4 regions of the Candidatus Thiodiazotropha sp. AKIB8 genome follow, and region 1 is predicted to be linked to each of the others. Evidence: predicted binding sites of a transcription regulator. Region 1 holds the regulator's gene; each other region holds the start of a gene.
The links. The regulator sigma-54, encoded in region 1, starts transcription at its own class of promoters, with help from an activator protein. The targets are predictions, from matches to a motif close to TGGCANGNTNCNTGCTT.
Positions count from the first base shown of each region.

Region 1 (3,187 bases):
AGGCAAGATCCACCGGTTGGCTGTCGATCGCATCAAAATCGACCCCTGAAGGCAGCTGAATAAATGCTGCGGTGGATTGTGTTATCTGTGACATTCGCGCATGGGGTAGCGCTATTCCTTTGCCCAGTCCGGTGCTGCCTAAACGTTCACGCTCAAGCAATGCATCAAACACAGTATCCTGTGTGAGACCAGGAGCAGAATTGGCCAATCTTTGGCCAAGCTGCTCCAGGACACGTTTTTTACTGGCTGCCTCCACACTGCAGCCGATCCGTTCCTCAAGCAGAAATCCGTCGGGAAACATGGAGACCTCGCCAGTTTTATCTATTCTGAACTACTGCTACTTACAGCGTACTTCGCGCCACTACCGGCACGGTGACTCTGCATCTTTTCTTTATGCTTTATGACTTGCCTATCCAGCTTATCGGTAAGCCCATCAATGGCCGCATACATATCTTCCTGTACTGCATCAGCGAATACGCTGGCACCGTTCACTTGCATGGTGGCCTCTGCCTTTTGCCTCAGCTTCTCTACGCTCAAGATGACATGTACATTGATTACATTATCAAAATGCCTCTCAAGACGTTCGAACTTATTATCTACATAGCTTTTCAAGGCATCGGTAACTTCCACATGATGACCGGTAACGCTTATCTGCATAATTTTCTCCTGTCTTAGATGAGTTGGCTCATCACTCTAACTGAGGCGGTGAAGTAACGCCGGGGCATTTTTACAGCAACTCATTCATGAATCCACTTTTATCTGAAACCGCTCCGGTTCAGTAAGCATATCAAGCATGATATGATAGCCACTCCGATAATTCACTTCACCTACATCAGTCGCTTACGCTCGTTCGATGGTGGGATACTCATCGACTCGCGGTATTTTGCCACCGTTCGGCGGGCCACTTTTATACCCTGTTCCGACAATATGGCGGCGATTTTGTTATCGCTGAGAGGTTTGTTTGTATTCTCTGCAGCAATCAATTTTTTTATCAGCGCACGTATAGCAGTGGAGGAGCACTCACCCCCTGCACTTGTGTTCACATGGCTGGAGAAGAAATATTTAAACTCCAGCGTACCCCTGGGGGTATGCATATACTTCTGGGTTGTCACCCTGGATATGGTCGACTCGTGCATCTCCAGAGCCTCAGCGATATCCCGTAAAACCAGTGGCTTCATAGCCTCTTCGCCATGTTCAAAAAAGCCCCGCTGATATTCAACAATCTTACTCGCCACACGCAGAATAGTCTCATTTCGACTCATCAGGCTTTTGATGAACCAACGCGCTTCCTGCAGGTGGTTTTTCAGGAAAGTATTGTCATCACTCTGATCCGCACGCTTGATCAGACTGGCATAGTCGTTGTTTACCCTTAGTTTAGGCGTAACCTCACCATTTAGCTCCACAACCCAGCGATTATTGCGCTTGCTGACGAATACATCAGGAATCACATACTGAGGCTCGCTTTTGGCGATCGCTGTGCCAGGGTGAGGATTGAGCGTCCTGATCAACTGCATGATAGCCATCAGGTCGTCCTGATCAACCTTCATTCGTCGCATGATCTGATTCTGATCCTGCGCAGAGAGCAAGTTGAAATGGTCGCGACAGAGTCTGATCGCCAAATCCAAATAGGGTGTTTTTTCAGGAAGTTGCCGAAGTTGAATTAGAAGGCAGTCCTGAGCACCCTGAGCACCAACCCCCGGAGGGTCGAAAGCCTGGATACGATGAAGTACTGCCTCTACATCCTCCAGAGTCATCTCCTCATCATTCAGGGAAACCAGGATCTCCTGGAGATCACCTTTGAAATATCCATCCTCATCAATACTGTCGATGAGGTTAGTGGCAATCAGAACATCCTGCTCAGTGAATGGGGTCAGTGTCATCTGCCAGACCAGGTGGTCATGCAAAGTGATCGCGCCACTGCGCTGAACCAGATAGTCATTGTCTGCAGATTCACTACCACTGCTCGATGGGGGAAGATAACTGTCGTATACGTCAGCCCATTCACTATCAACGGGCAGGTCTTCTGTGATCTGGCTACTGTCGGTCTGAATTTCCCGCTCGTTGTTGATATCGTTGGAGCTCAAAGACTCTTTATTGTCTGAACTCTGATCAGAGCTCTCTTGACTAGCTTCTTCTTTTTGAGTCTGCTGACTAAACTCCTCTTCACCCTCCAGCATGGGGTTTGTTTCAAGAACCTCCTGCACCTCCTGACTCAGGTCGAGCGCAGACAATTGCAACAGGCGTATTGCCTGCTGCAACTGAGGTGTCATTGTTAAATGTTGTCCGAGCCGGAGCTGTAGAGCCTGCTTCATAGCAGAGATATCTTTAAACCTGGTATGTTATTTGTATGTCTTTATATTCATTCTAGCTAATAAATGCCGTTCACGGAATAATTCTTGGTATTTGTTTCGTTTGAATATAATTCTGCCTCATACTTTAACCTTCATTTTGTCAGCTGACGAGTAGTCATCATCTCTACTCTTAAATCACATAATCCATGAAAAAACATAAACATAGCCTTACATAGTAAAATTTTCGCCCAGATAAACACTACGTACCTCCTGGTTATCGAGGATCTCCTCGGTGGTTCCTTCCGCCAATACCTTACCAGTATTAATGATGTAGGCTCTATCACAAATATCAAGAGTCTCTCTAACATTATGGTCGGTAATCAACACCCCAATCTTTAATTCTCTAAGATGTTGAATGATTCTTTTAATATCGATAACCGCAATTGGGTCGACACCTGCAAATGGCTCATCCAATAAAATGAATGCGGGCTCCATTGAAAGCGCACGGGCAATCTCCAGGCGGCGTCGCTCTCCACCTGAGAGGCTCATAGCCATACTCTCTCTCAAATGTTCGATACCGAACTCTTCCAAAAGCCGGTCACAATGCGCTCTTCTTGCTTGCGCGTCCAGATCCTTTCGATTTTCAAGTATCGCCAATATATTCTGCGCAGTATTGAGCCGCCTGAAAACAGAGGGCTCCTGGGCCAGATAACCAATACCCATGCTGGCGCGCTTATGCATTGCAAGATCAGTAAGCTCCTCTCCATCCAGGTAGATTCTACCCTGATCAGCCTGAACAAGGCCCACGATCATGTAGAAACTGGTGGTCTTTCCGGCACCATTTGGCCCTAACAGCCCAACAACCTCACCGCTATTCAGATTGAGCGAAACACCAT
Region 1 covers NZ_JBSYOO010000016.1:22,590-25,776, forward strand. Annotated here, with positions in the region: gene ptsN (PTS IIA-like nitrogen regulatory protein PtsN) at 1-301, opposite strand, end outside; gene hpf (ribosome hibernation-promoting factor, HPF/YfiA family) at 322-657, opposite strand; gene AC4IFB_RS03020 (RNA polymerase factor sigma-54) at 828-2,312, opposite strand; gene lptB (LPS export ABC transporter ATP-binding protein) at 2,520-3,187, opposite strand, start outside.

Region 2 (3,187 bases), on a different contig from region 1:
CCTCATGCAGTAGCTCATTGATGTTTACCAAGCTCTCATCTTCCATCACAGGACTGGGTAAAGCTTCGTGTAGACTGTCCATCGCCTCATCGCCACTTTTCAAAGCTTGCTGCAATACTATGCGCATCCCCATATCCTCCTGGCTTGCAGCAGGCATGGCCAATGCAGCCTTGATGACATTCAATGGGGCTTGAATCTTGAATATGGCGCCGGAGATCGCTTCGCGCATGGTTTGTACCATCTGCTGCTCCGCCATATTGGCACGGATCATATTCAGTCGTGCTTCTTGAATACGATTGCGACTGCTAGTAACTTCATTGGCAATCAACAGCAGACAGCACCGAGTCTCCTCCTGTTGTTTGAAATAGTGTTGGGCTGCTTCGTCCAACTCAGGCAGATGTACACCTGAACAGGCGAACCATCTTGGACTAACCCCTCCAGGCGGATCCAGTCTTACATCCACATTTGTAAAGCCATTGCCGACTTGGCAGACCTTACCCAGATCAAAGCCTATCTGTTGCTCTAGAGCTTCTAAAAAAACTGTTGTGGGTTCTACACCTCTAAAATCCCCCATCAAGGCTTTGTAAGCATGATTATCCAGTAACACCTTCCCATCCGCAGCCACTACAGCCACCACCATAGGTGCTGCATTCAGTGCTGCTTCGGTAAGATTTTTTTGGAACTTTAAACGCTGCTCCAGCTGGTGCACCTCAGTAACATCACGGTGCATACCAAGAAAAAACGCAGTTTTACCTTTACTGTTGTTCACCGGAGAGATGATCAGTTCAGCGAGATACTCCTCACTGGATTTACGGTGGTTGACAAGAGTACCGTGCCAAACCTCGTTTTTCTGAATAGTCTCCCAAAGCTCTCTGTAGATCGATTCTGGAGTCGATTTACTTGAGAGTACCGACTCATTCTTACCTATCACCTCTTCCCTGGAATAGCCGGTTAGCATCTCAAACGCGCTATTAACATAGAGGATTCGTGCCGTAGGATCGGTGATTGATATCGCGATGGGTGCTTGTTCAACTGATTCGAAAAAGAGCTTTGGTGGTAAAAACTGATTACTGTCCAGATTCCCGAATGCCTCGAGGATTTCATCCGGCGTTCCTTCAGGAGGAGAGGCAAGAAAGTCATTAATCCTGTCGACAACATCGCTGTTAGTAGATTTTATTTTTCGTTGGATCATAACTGCGATCATCCTAATGCGAATGTAGAAAAACTGAACATAGCTAAGGTTATAGCAAAACCCATACCATCGCTGATTACAGAGGTGAGAACCATTAGATAGCCCCCGTTGTCGCTAACTCTACAAAGTAACCGCCGCAATCTGTTGCGAAACCTACAAAGCAATGGATGATCCTTTTCGGTGCATTTCCGCACTAAAACAGTGCTTATTCAAATTAACCCATGAATACAGCGCTCTAAGCCACTGATCATGACATACATGATCTAATTATCTGATTTTTTAGATGATTGGCATATTTTTTGTTGGGTAATAATCATCACAGTAAAGCGATGCTATTCATGGACTATATACTGATCATTCTTTCTACGGCTTTGGTCAACAACGTTGTGTTGGTCAAGTTTCTCGGTTTGTGTCCCTTAATGGGAGTATCCAACAAGCTCGATTCTGCCCTGGGTATGGGGTTGGCCACAACTTTTGTGCTTACCCTTGCAGCCTTTGCAAGCTGGTTGTTGGAACACTTTGTACTACAACCCCTGGATCTGGGATTTCTGCGAATACTGACCTTCATCCTGGTTATCGCTGTGGTGGTTCAGTTCACAGAGATGGTAGTGCGTAAAACTTCGCCAGCGCTCTACCAGGTACTTGGCATCTTCCTTCCATTGATCACCACAAACTGCGCCGTATTAGGTGTTGCCTTACTGAATGTGCAACAGGAAAACAGCTTTCTGGCCAGTCTACTCTATGGTTTCGGTTCTGCACTCGGTTTTACATTGGTACTGGTGATGTTCGCCGGTTTGCGTGAGCGTCTGGCGTTGGCGAATGTTCCCCAAGTTTTCAGCGGTGCCCCAATTGCTTATGTCGTCGCTGGCCTGATGTCTCTAGCCTTCATGGGATTTGCTGGTTTAACCAGCAATTGACCTGAACATACCGGAGAGGCCCTTAAATGGAGAACTCAATGAATGAAAAGCACATTGATCTATATCGATCGACAATCTCAGTGAATCAAACCATTCACTGTGAGCGTAACCGATAGCAAGGAGAATCGATGATGGTTTCTGCAATCCTTATTCTGACTGCACTAGGCGTCACTATGGGCGCGATGCTGGGGATAGCATCAAAATATCTGGCTGTAGAGGGAAATCCACTTCAGCAAGAGATTGAAGAACTGCTCCCCGGATCTCAATGTGGCCAATGCGGTTATCCCGGCTGTACACCTGCTGCAGAGGCAGTAACCCAGGGTGAAGCCCCAGTAACCATGTGCCCCCCAGGTGGCAAGGCACTGGCAGAAGCCCTGGCAGAAAAAATGGGAGTCAGCATAGACCTCTCCTCAGTTGAGGAGAAAGAGCCGATGATCGCCTTTGTTCATGAAAACCTTTGTGTCGGCTGCACCAAGTGTTTCAAACGTTGCCCTACCGATGCCATTTTAGGTGGCCCTAAACAGATACATGCTGTATTTGCTGATGCCTGTACAGGTTGTGAGAAATGTTATGACGTCTGTCCAACAGAGTGTATCGAGATGCGTCCGATCAAGAAGACTCTGCAGACATGGTATTGGCCAGAACCAGCCAAGGTGGCCTAATCATGACAACAGCCAACATATTTAAACTGTTCAAGATTCGTGGCGGTGTTCATCCTGATGATAAGAAAAGACTGAGTGCAGATCAGGCGATAGAAAAACTGCCAATGCCATCACTTTTGCATATTCCTCTGCAGCAGCACATTGGTGCTCCAGCTGAACCTCTGGTCAGGCGTGGTGAGGAAGTTAAAAAGGGTCAACTGCTAGCACGCAATCAGGGCGCCATTTCCGCGCCAGTTCACGCCCCAACCTCCGGACGGATAATGGGTGTAGGTGGATATCCAGCACATCATGCTTCTGGACTATCGGTCAGAACCATTACCTTGAAGCCGGACGGTAAAGATGAGTGGATCGACACTCTCGATCCATCTGATGACCCATTTTCTCTTGCCCCGGAAGAGATCGCTGATCGAGTAGCT
Region 2 covers NZ_JBSYOO010000029.1:457,564-460,750, forward strand. Annotated here, with positions in the region: gene nifL (nitrogen fixation negative regulator NifL) at 1-1,192, opposite strand, end outside; gene rsxA (electron transport complex subunit RsxA) at 1,531-2,109, shown strand; gene rsxB (electron transport complex subunit RsxB) at 2,241-2,771, shown strand; gene rsxC (electron transport complex subunit RsxC) at 2,774-3,187, shown strand, end outside.
Region 2: nifL (nitrogen fixation negative regulator NifL) is a predicted target of sigma-54. The motif match lies at 1,245-1,261, and genes of this name have one in related genera.

Region 3 (3,187 bases), on a different contig from region 1:
CTGGAAGGCAAAAGCCTTTGGGCTGCAGAGAATCAGCTGGACGGATGAAATGTGTGCGCACAAATCTCATCACATGACTATACGACTTGGCTGAATCGGTGATTACTGGCTGTAAAGCTGTTTGTTTGTCAAACATGTTTAATCTCCTCAGCGTGACTGTATCTCGGCCATGACTTCTGTCATCCGCTCTGGTGGAATACCGGTAAGTGACCCAGGCGGATTGGCTGGTTGAGAAAAGGGATCAAGAATTGCACCTTCAATTGGACAGATACTGACGCACTGCGGATCAGAAAAATCTCCTTCACACTCGGTACACTTCTTAGCATCAATCTTAAAGTGAGGTCTAGCCTCAAATATCGCTTTGCTTGGGCAGAGCGGTTCACAGGCCCAGCAGTTAACGCAGCTTTCTATAATTTCGAATGACATAGCTTGCTCCTTAGGCTCCGACCTGTAGTTTTCCGACCTGACTGGGTTTATCAAGCTGGCCGTTTTCAACCATCTCTGCATAGACCTTGGCTACAGCATCTTCTATCGGTTCCATGGCATGTTCACCATTGGGTTGGATACCGGATTCTTCCAGCATCTCCCATGGCTCATAACCAATTTTTGAACAGAGCACTGCTTCGCACCCTTCCAGAACACGTATTATCTTCTGCAAGGTAGTTTCAGCATCACCACAGGTATCTCCACCTGAGCAATAGAGATCTACTTTTCTGTGTCCGATGAAACGAACATCTGTGGTTGAGGCTTCGTAGACAAGAAACTCTTTGGCATGACCAAAATGCTGATTAATGACACCACCACCACTGCTAGCTACAGCCATCAGTACCGGACGGGTCTCTTTTTTGCGTTTCGTTAAGGCAGTCAATGGAATAAAAGTCTCATTGGAACTTTGCTTCTGTGCTTCACGCTTGGCTTCGACCTCAGCCTGATAATCGACACGTTTTTTCATTGCTTCTTCATAATCAACATCCATCAGTTCAACCTTATCCATGGTGAACTCATCGCCTCGATCTTCTCCCAGCATGCCTACAGCATCAGCTCGGCATTGGCGACAGTGGCGCATCATATTCATGTCGCCGGCACACTTGTCCTGCAGTACCTGAAGTTCGTCGTGGGTAGGGCCTCGCTGGCCCATAACACCATAAAACGTACCGTGCTCAGCTTCTGCAATCAGCGGCATAACGTTATGTAGAAAAGCGCCCTTCTCCTTGACTACCTTACTCACCTCTTCCAGGTGTTCATCATTGACACCAGGAATCATCACTGAGTTGACCTTAACCAGAATGCCACGATCAGTAAGCATCTGTAGTCCTTTCTGTTGCTGCTCGATAAGGATTTTTGCGCCTTTGCGACCTTTGATGCGGCGATTGTTCCAGAAGATCCAGGGATAGATCTTCGCCCCGACATCAGGATCTACGCAGTTGATGGTAATGGTTACATGGTCAATATTGTGTTTGCACAGCTCTTCGACTTGATCAGGAAGAGTCAGTCCATTGGTAGAGACACAGAGCTTGATATCGGGAGCCTTTTCGGTCAATTGACGAAAGGTATCAAATGTACGCTCAGGATTGGCCAAAGGGTCACCAGGACCGGCAATACCCAAAACTGTCATTTGTGGGATATTGGCCGCGACAGCCATAACCTTTTTTACAGCCTGATCCGGAGTCAACAGCTCAGATACAACACCGGGTCGTGATTCATTGGCGCAATCATATTTTCGGTTACAGTAGTGACACTGAATATTACAGGCTGGAGCAACTGCCACATGCATACGGGCGAAATGGTGATGCGCCTCTTCAGAATAACAGGGGTGGTTGTGTACCTTCTCCCTGATATTATCAGGTAGATGCGACAGTTGATCGTTACTCCCGCCGCAACCGGATGCACTGCACCCACTTTCAGCTGAGGTATCTGCTGTTTGACCAATCACTTTCAATTCCATCATCCGGCCTCCCAATAGCGACGCAATGAGGTGGTTTTTTACGTTTGGTAGGGATAATGCAATCTGCGTGCCTAGTTTTTAATACTGGCTATCTTATTGTTATTATTGTAATTTTTTTGTTGTTTTAAGGATTCTGTCGCATTGCATACAGGGCATTCAATGGTCCCTGTATGACAAGCGACAGAACCAGCTTACATCTGACGCACTTTAATATTCAGGGTCTGAATTCGATAGCCAATCTGCCTTGGGGTCATACCGAGCAGTCTCGCAGCCTTGGCCTGAACCCAACCCGCTTGCTCCAATGCGGCAATAACCCGTTCACGCTCATCAAGATCCGGGTCATCTATATCAATCTTGTTGTTATCGGGAACTGGTGTGTAACCCTGCTCTGATAGCGGTTTCAAGCCACTGAGGTTGACTGCTTTTTCGTCAATCTGTCCTTCTCCGCTCATGACAGCTGCCCGTTCCAGACAGTTTTCCAGTTCACGAACATTTCCCGGCCAGTCATGGTGCATCAGCAACCGCACGGCACCATCATTGATAGACAATTCGCGCCCCTGATTCTTGGAGATCTTAGTAACCAGAAATCGGGCCAGATCGTTAATATCTTCTTTACGATCACGTAGCGCCGGCATCTGTATTGGCATAACATTCAGTCGATAGTAGAGATCCTCTCTGAAGCTGCCCTCTTGTACTTCAGATTCCAAGTCTTTGTTTGTAGCCGCAACGACTCGAACATCAACAACATGAGTTTTAGCACCACCAACCCGCTCAAATTCACCTTCCTGTAGTACACGAAGCAGTTTTGCCTGAAACGCAGGGCTGATCTCTCCGATTTCATCAAGAAATATGGTACCGCCATGAGCCTGTTCGAAGCGCCCTTTTCGTTGATTGACTGCGCCAGTAAATGCCCCTTTCTCGTGCCCAAACAGTTCTGACTCCAATAGGGTATCGGGTAGTGCAGCACAATTGAGTTTGATAAATGGCCCGTTGCTTCTGGGTGAGTTGTAGTGAATGGCATTGGCAATCAGCTCTTTTCCGGTTCCGGATTCACCACGAACCAATACAGTGGTATTCCATTTAGCAACCTGGCGAACCTGCTCAAAAATCACTCGCATACTTGGTGTATGACCGACCATATTTGAAAAACCATGTTCGCCACGAACTTTACGCCGCAGCGAGTCCCGCTCATTTTTAAGGGCCAACTGTTCGTCTTCCACTTTTTTGGCAAGTCGAACACTC
Region 3 covers NZ_JBSYOO010000029.1:453,420-456,606, forward strand. Annotated here, with positions in the region: gene AC4IFB_RS08595 (hypothetical protein) at 1-136, opposite strand, end outside; gene AC4IFB_RS08600 (4Fe-4S dicluster domain-containing protein) at 148-426, opposite strand; gene nifB (nitrogenase cofactor biosynthesis protein NifB) at 437-1,945, opposite strand; gene nifA (nif-specific transcriptional activator NifA) at 2,137-3,187, opposite strand, start outside.
Region 3: nifB (nitrogenase cofactor biosynthesis protein NifB) is a predicted target of sigma-54. The motif match lies at 2,002-2,018, and genes of this name have one in related genera.

Region 4 (3,187 bases), on a different contig from region 1:
GACCTGAGCCTGAGGTTCTGCAGAACCAGCCAGCAGATCTATGGCCTGATACTTTTGTTCAAACCGCTTGGTTTTCAGCAGTTCAACTGCTTGTTCTATGTTCTGATCCGGCGTCATGCCATAAATAGGCGCAGCGGGGATCAGAATCAGGGTCAGCAGTATGAGTAACCTTTTAAATTTACGGGAGATGGTCATGGTTTTTCTGTCAGTTGTATAGATATTGTCTAATTCATGTCGATAACAATAAATATTAGGAGTGTCCTGGACACAGGGTGCTGCCCTGACGCATCAGGCTGGCTTAAAAAAATGGAACAGAGTTTCCCGACGGCCTATATCTTCAATCGGATAGATTGGTGCGGCTGAGCCATGCCTTACGATATAACTCAACCGATTGGGTTAATCAGCTCCCTCCCTGGAGCCGAGATATAGAGTCCAATCCAGTGATTAATCCCTGAAAGTTATTCGTAGTTCTGACCCGAACACTTGCTGCTCTTGACGTTATAGTTACCGCAAGAGAGAGGCGCTCTCCAGTCGGAGATAATATCCTTTGAACCGGGCAAGAAGTCGGACCAGGCATCACCGGCCACCAGACCTGATGTCTCCCAGACGACCTCAAACTGGCCATCTCCCTGAATCTCACCAATCAGCACGGGTTTGGTAACGTGGTGATTAGGCATCATTGCAGATAGCCCACCTGTCAGGTTTGGAACTGAGACGCCGATGATCGCTTCCTGCACAGCGTCGGAATCTGTAGTGCCCGCCTTTTCAACCGCTTTTACCCACATATTGAAACCAATGTAATGGGCTTCCATAGGATCATTGGTGACACGCTTGTCATCCTTGATGAAAGCTTTCCAGGCACTAATGAATTCGTCGTTGGCTTCACTGTCCACACTCATGAAATAGTTCCAGGCGGCGAGGTGACCGACGAGTGGTTTTGTATCGATACCGGAGAGTTCCTCTTCACCAACTGAGAATGCGACGACAGGAATATCTTCTGCAGAGAGGCCCTGATTACCAAGTTCCTTATAGAAAGGAACATTGGCATCACCGTTGATGGTTGAGACTACTGCAGTCTTCACGCCGGTTGAGCCGAATTTCTTGATATCGGAGACAATAGACTGCCAATCAGAGTGACCAAAGGGGGTGTAATTGATCATTATATCCTTATCGGCAACGCCCTTGGCTTTCAGATAGGCCTCAAGAATCTTGTTGGTGGTACGTGGATAGACATAGTCGGTGCCTGCCAATACCCAACGCTTTACCTCAATTTCATTCATCAGGTAGTCAACAGCAGGTATTGCCTGCTGGTTTGGTGCGGCACCCGTGTAGAAGACATTCTTGGATGACTCTTCACCTTCATATTGAACCGGATAGAAGAGCAGTCCATTCAACTCCTCGACAACTGGAAGTACCGATTTTCTGGACACCGAGGTCCAGTTACCGAAGATGGCAGAGACTTTATGTTTACTCAGTAATTCGCGGGCTTTTTCAGCGAATAATGGCCAGTTGGAAGCCGGGTCGACTACCACAGGCTCCAATTTTTTACCTAGCACACCGCCCTTCGCATTCTGCTCTTTGATCAGCATCAGCATGGTGTCTTTCAGTGTGGTTTCACTGATGGCCATGGTGCCAGAGAGTGAATGCAGAATACCAACCTTGATGGTATCGGATGCCTGCGCGAGAGAGGTGAAAGAGAGTGCAAGACCTGTAGCTGTGCCAAGAACTAAATTTTTTAATTTATGTTTCGATATGCTCATCTGTTATTCGTCCTATTTCGTTAGAGTCAACGTTTTGGTCTGAAGAGGGATAGGGCATGTACTGTGCCAACTATTTATTCTTATCTAAAAACAGATGGTTAACGCTTGAAGGCATAGTTTGTAGATTTGGCGCGCACAGTTTTGGCGCTTAATGAGTGCTGTTCTATATCTCTCTGCTCCAAGGTAGTGCGAGGCGGTAAATAGTGAAGCACCAGAAAGATGCATGGCGTTGTTCCGCATCTTTTTAATGTTCCGTTTAAGTTACGGCTCTCCTGCTAAGTTAAAGCCCCTATTCCTTGATGGGAGGGGGTTGTCCACTGAGCCTGGATAAATGATCCGGTCTAGACTTTAGGTAAAAGCAGTTTGAGGAGCTGAAGGTGGATAGATCATTTGAAGATAAAATTCAAAGGGTTGGCCGTCAGATGTGGCAGGAGCGGGAGGCGAGGGGAGCATCCAGCCGAACAGGTTGGATTGATAGATTGCTGGCACAACTGGTAGCCGATAATCATTTTCGTACACAGGCACTTAGATTTATAGATGCAGTGCCCATGCTGACCGATGACAAAATCCTGATCGATCATTTCAAAGCGTACTTTAGTGAGGTTGATAGCCGAGGTTTACCTTCATTGGTCAACTGGGGAATCCGGCGTATATCGGTAAACAGTATGCCAAAACTTGTGGCGCCTGTTATCAGGAGTGCAGTTAAAGGTGTCGCACATCGATTTGTCGGTGGTAATAATGCGACTGAGATTTTGCACTCCATAAGCAGGTTACAAAGCAGGGGGGTTAACACCAGCCTTGACCTCCTTGGCGAAGCCACAGTGAGTGAAAGAGAGGCGTATCACTATCAGAATGCCTACCTCGATTTGATCAAACAAATCTCCTCATCAGGGATCAAGGGTCTAAACCTATCGATAAAAGTCACATCCCTCTACTCTCAAATAGCGCCCGTCGACACAGACGGCGCCATAGAAATTTTAATGGCAAGGTTAAGACCAATATGTGATGCGGCAAAGGATGCTGAACTGACCCTTTGTCTCGATATGGAGCAGTACGACTACAAAGATATCATTCTCAGACTCTTCAAAAGGGTTGCGATGGAGCCTGCCTATCGGGAGTGGCAGGGTTTGGGGGTGGTGCTTCAGGCTTACCTTAAAGAGAGTGACCAGGATTTAAATGATCTTATTGAGTGGGTTGAGAAACGGGGTGTAGCCGTTTCAGTTCGACTGGTGCGAGGCGCCTACTGGGATATGGAGACTGTTATAGCCAGACAGCAGGGGTGGCCCATACCGGTGTGGGAAACCAAGGGTGAAACCGATGCCTGTTATGAGCGGTGCTTAAAGCGGCTGTTTGAGTCAGCCCTGATCTATCCAGCTATTGCTACTCACAATATACGTAGCCTGGCCTGTGCCATAGTGTTTGCTAAC
Region 4 covers NZ_JBSYOO010000041.1:47,650-50,836, reverse strand. Annotated here, with positions in the region: gene urtB (urea ABC transporter permease subunit UrtB) at 1-195, opposite strand, end outside; gene urtA (urea ABC transporter substrate-binding protein) at 459-1,760, opposite strand; gene AC4IFB_RS14005 (proline dehydrogenase family protein) at 2,138-3,187, shown strand, end outside.
Region 4: urtA (urea ABC transporter substrate-binding protein) is a predicted target of sigma-54. The motif match lies at 1,813-1,829, and genes of this name have one in related genera.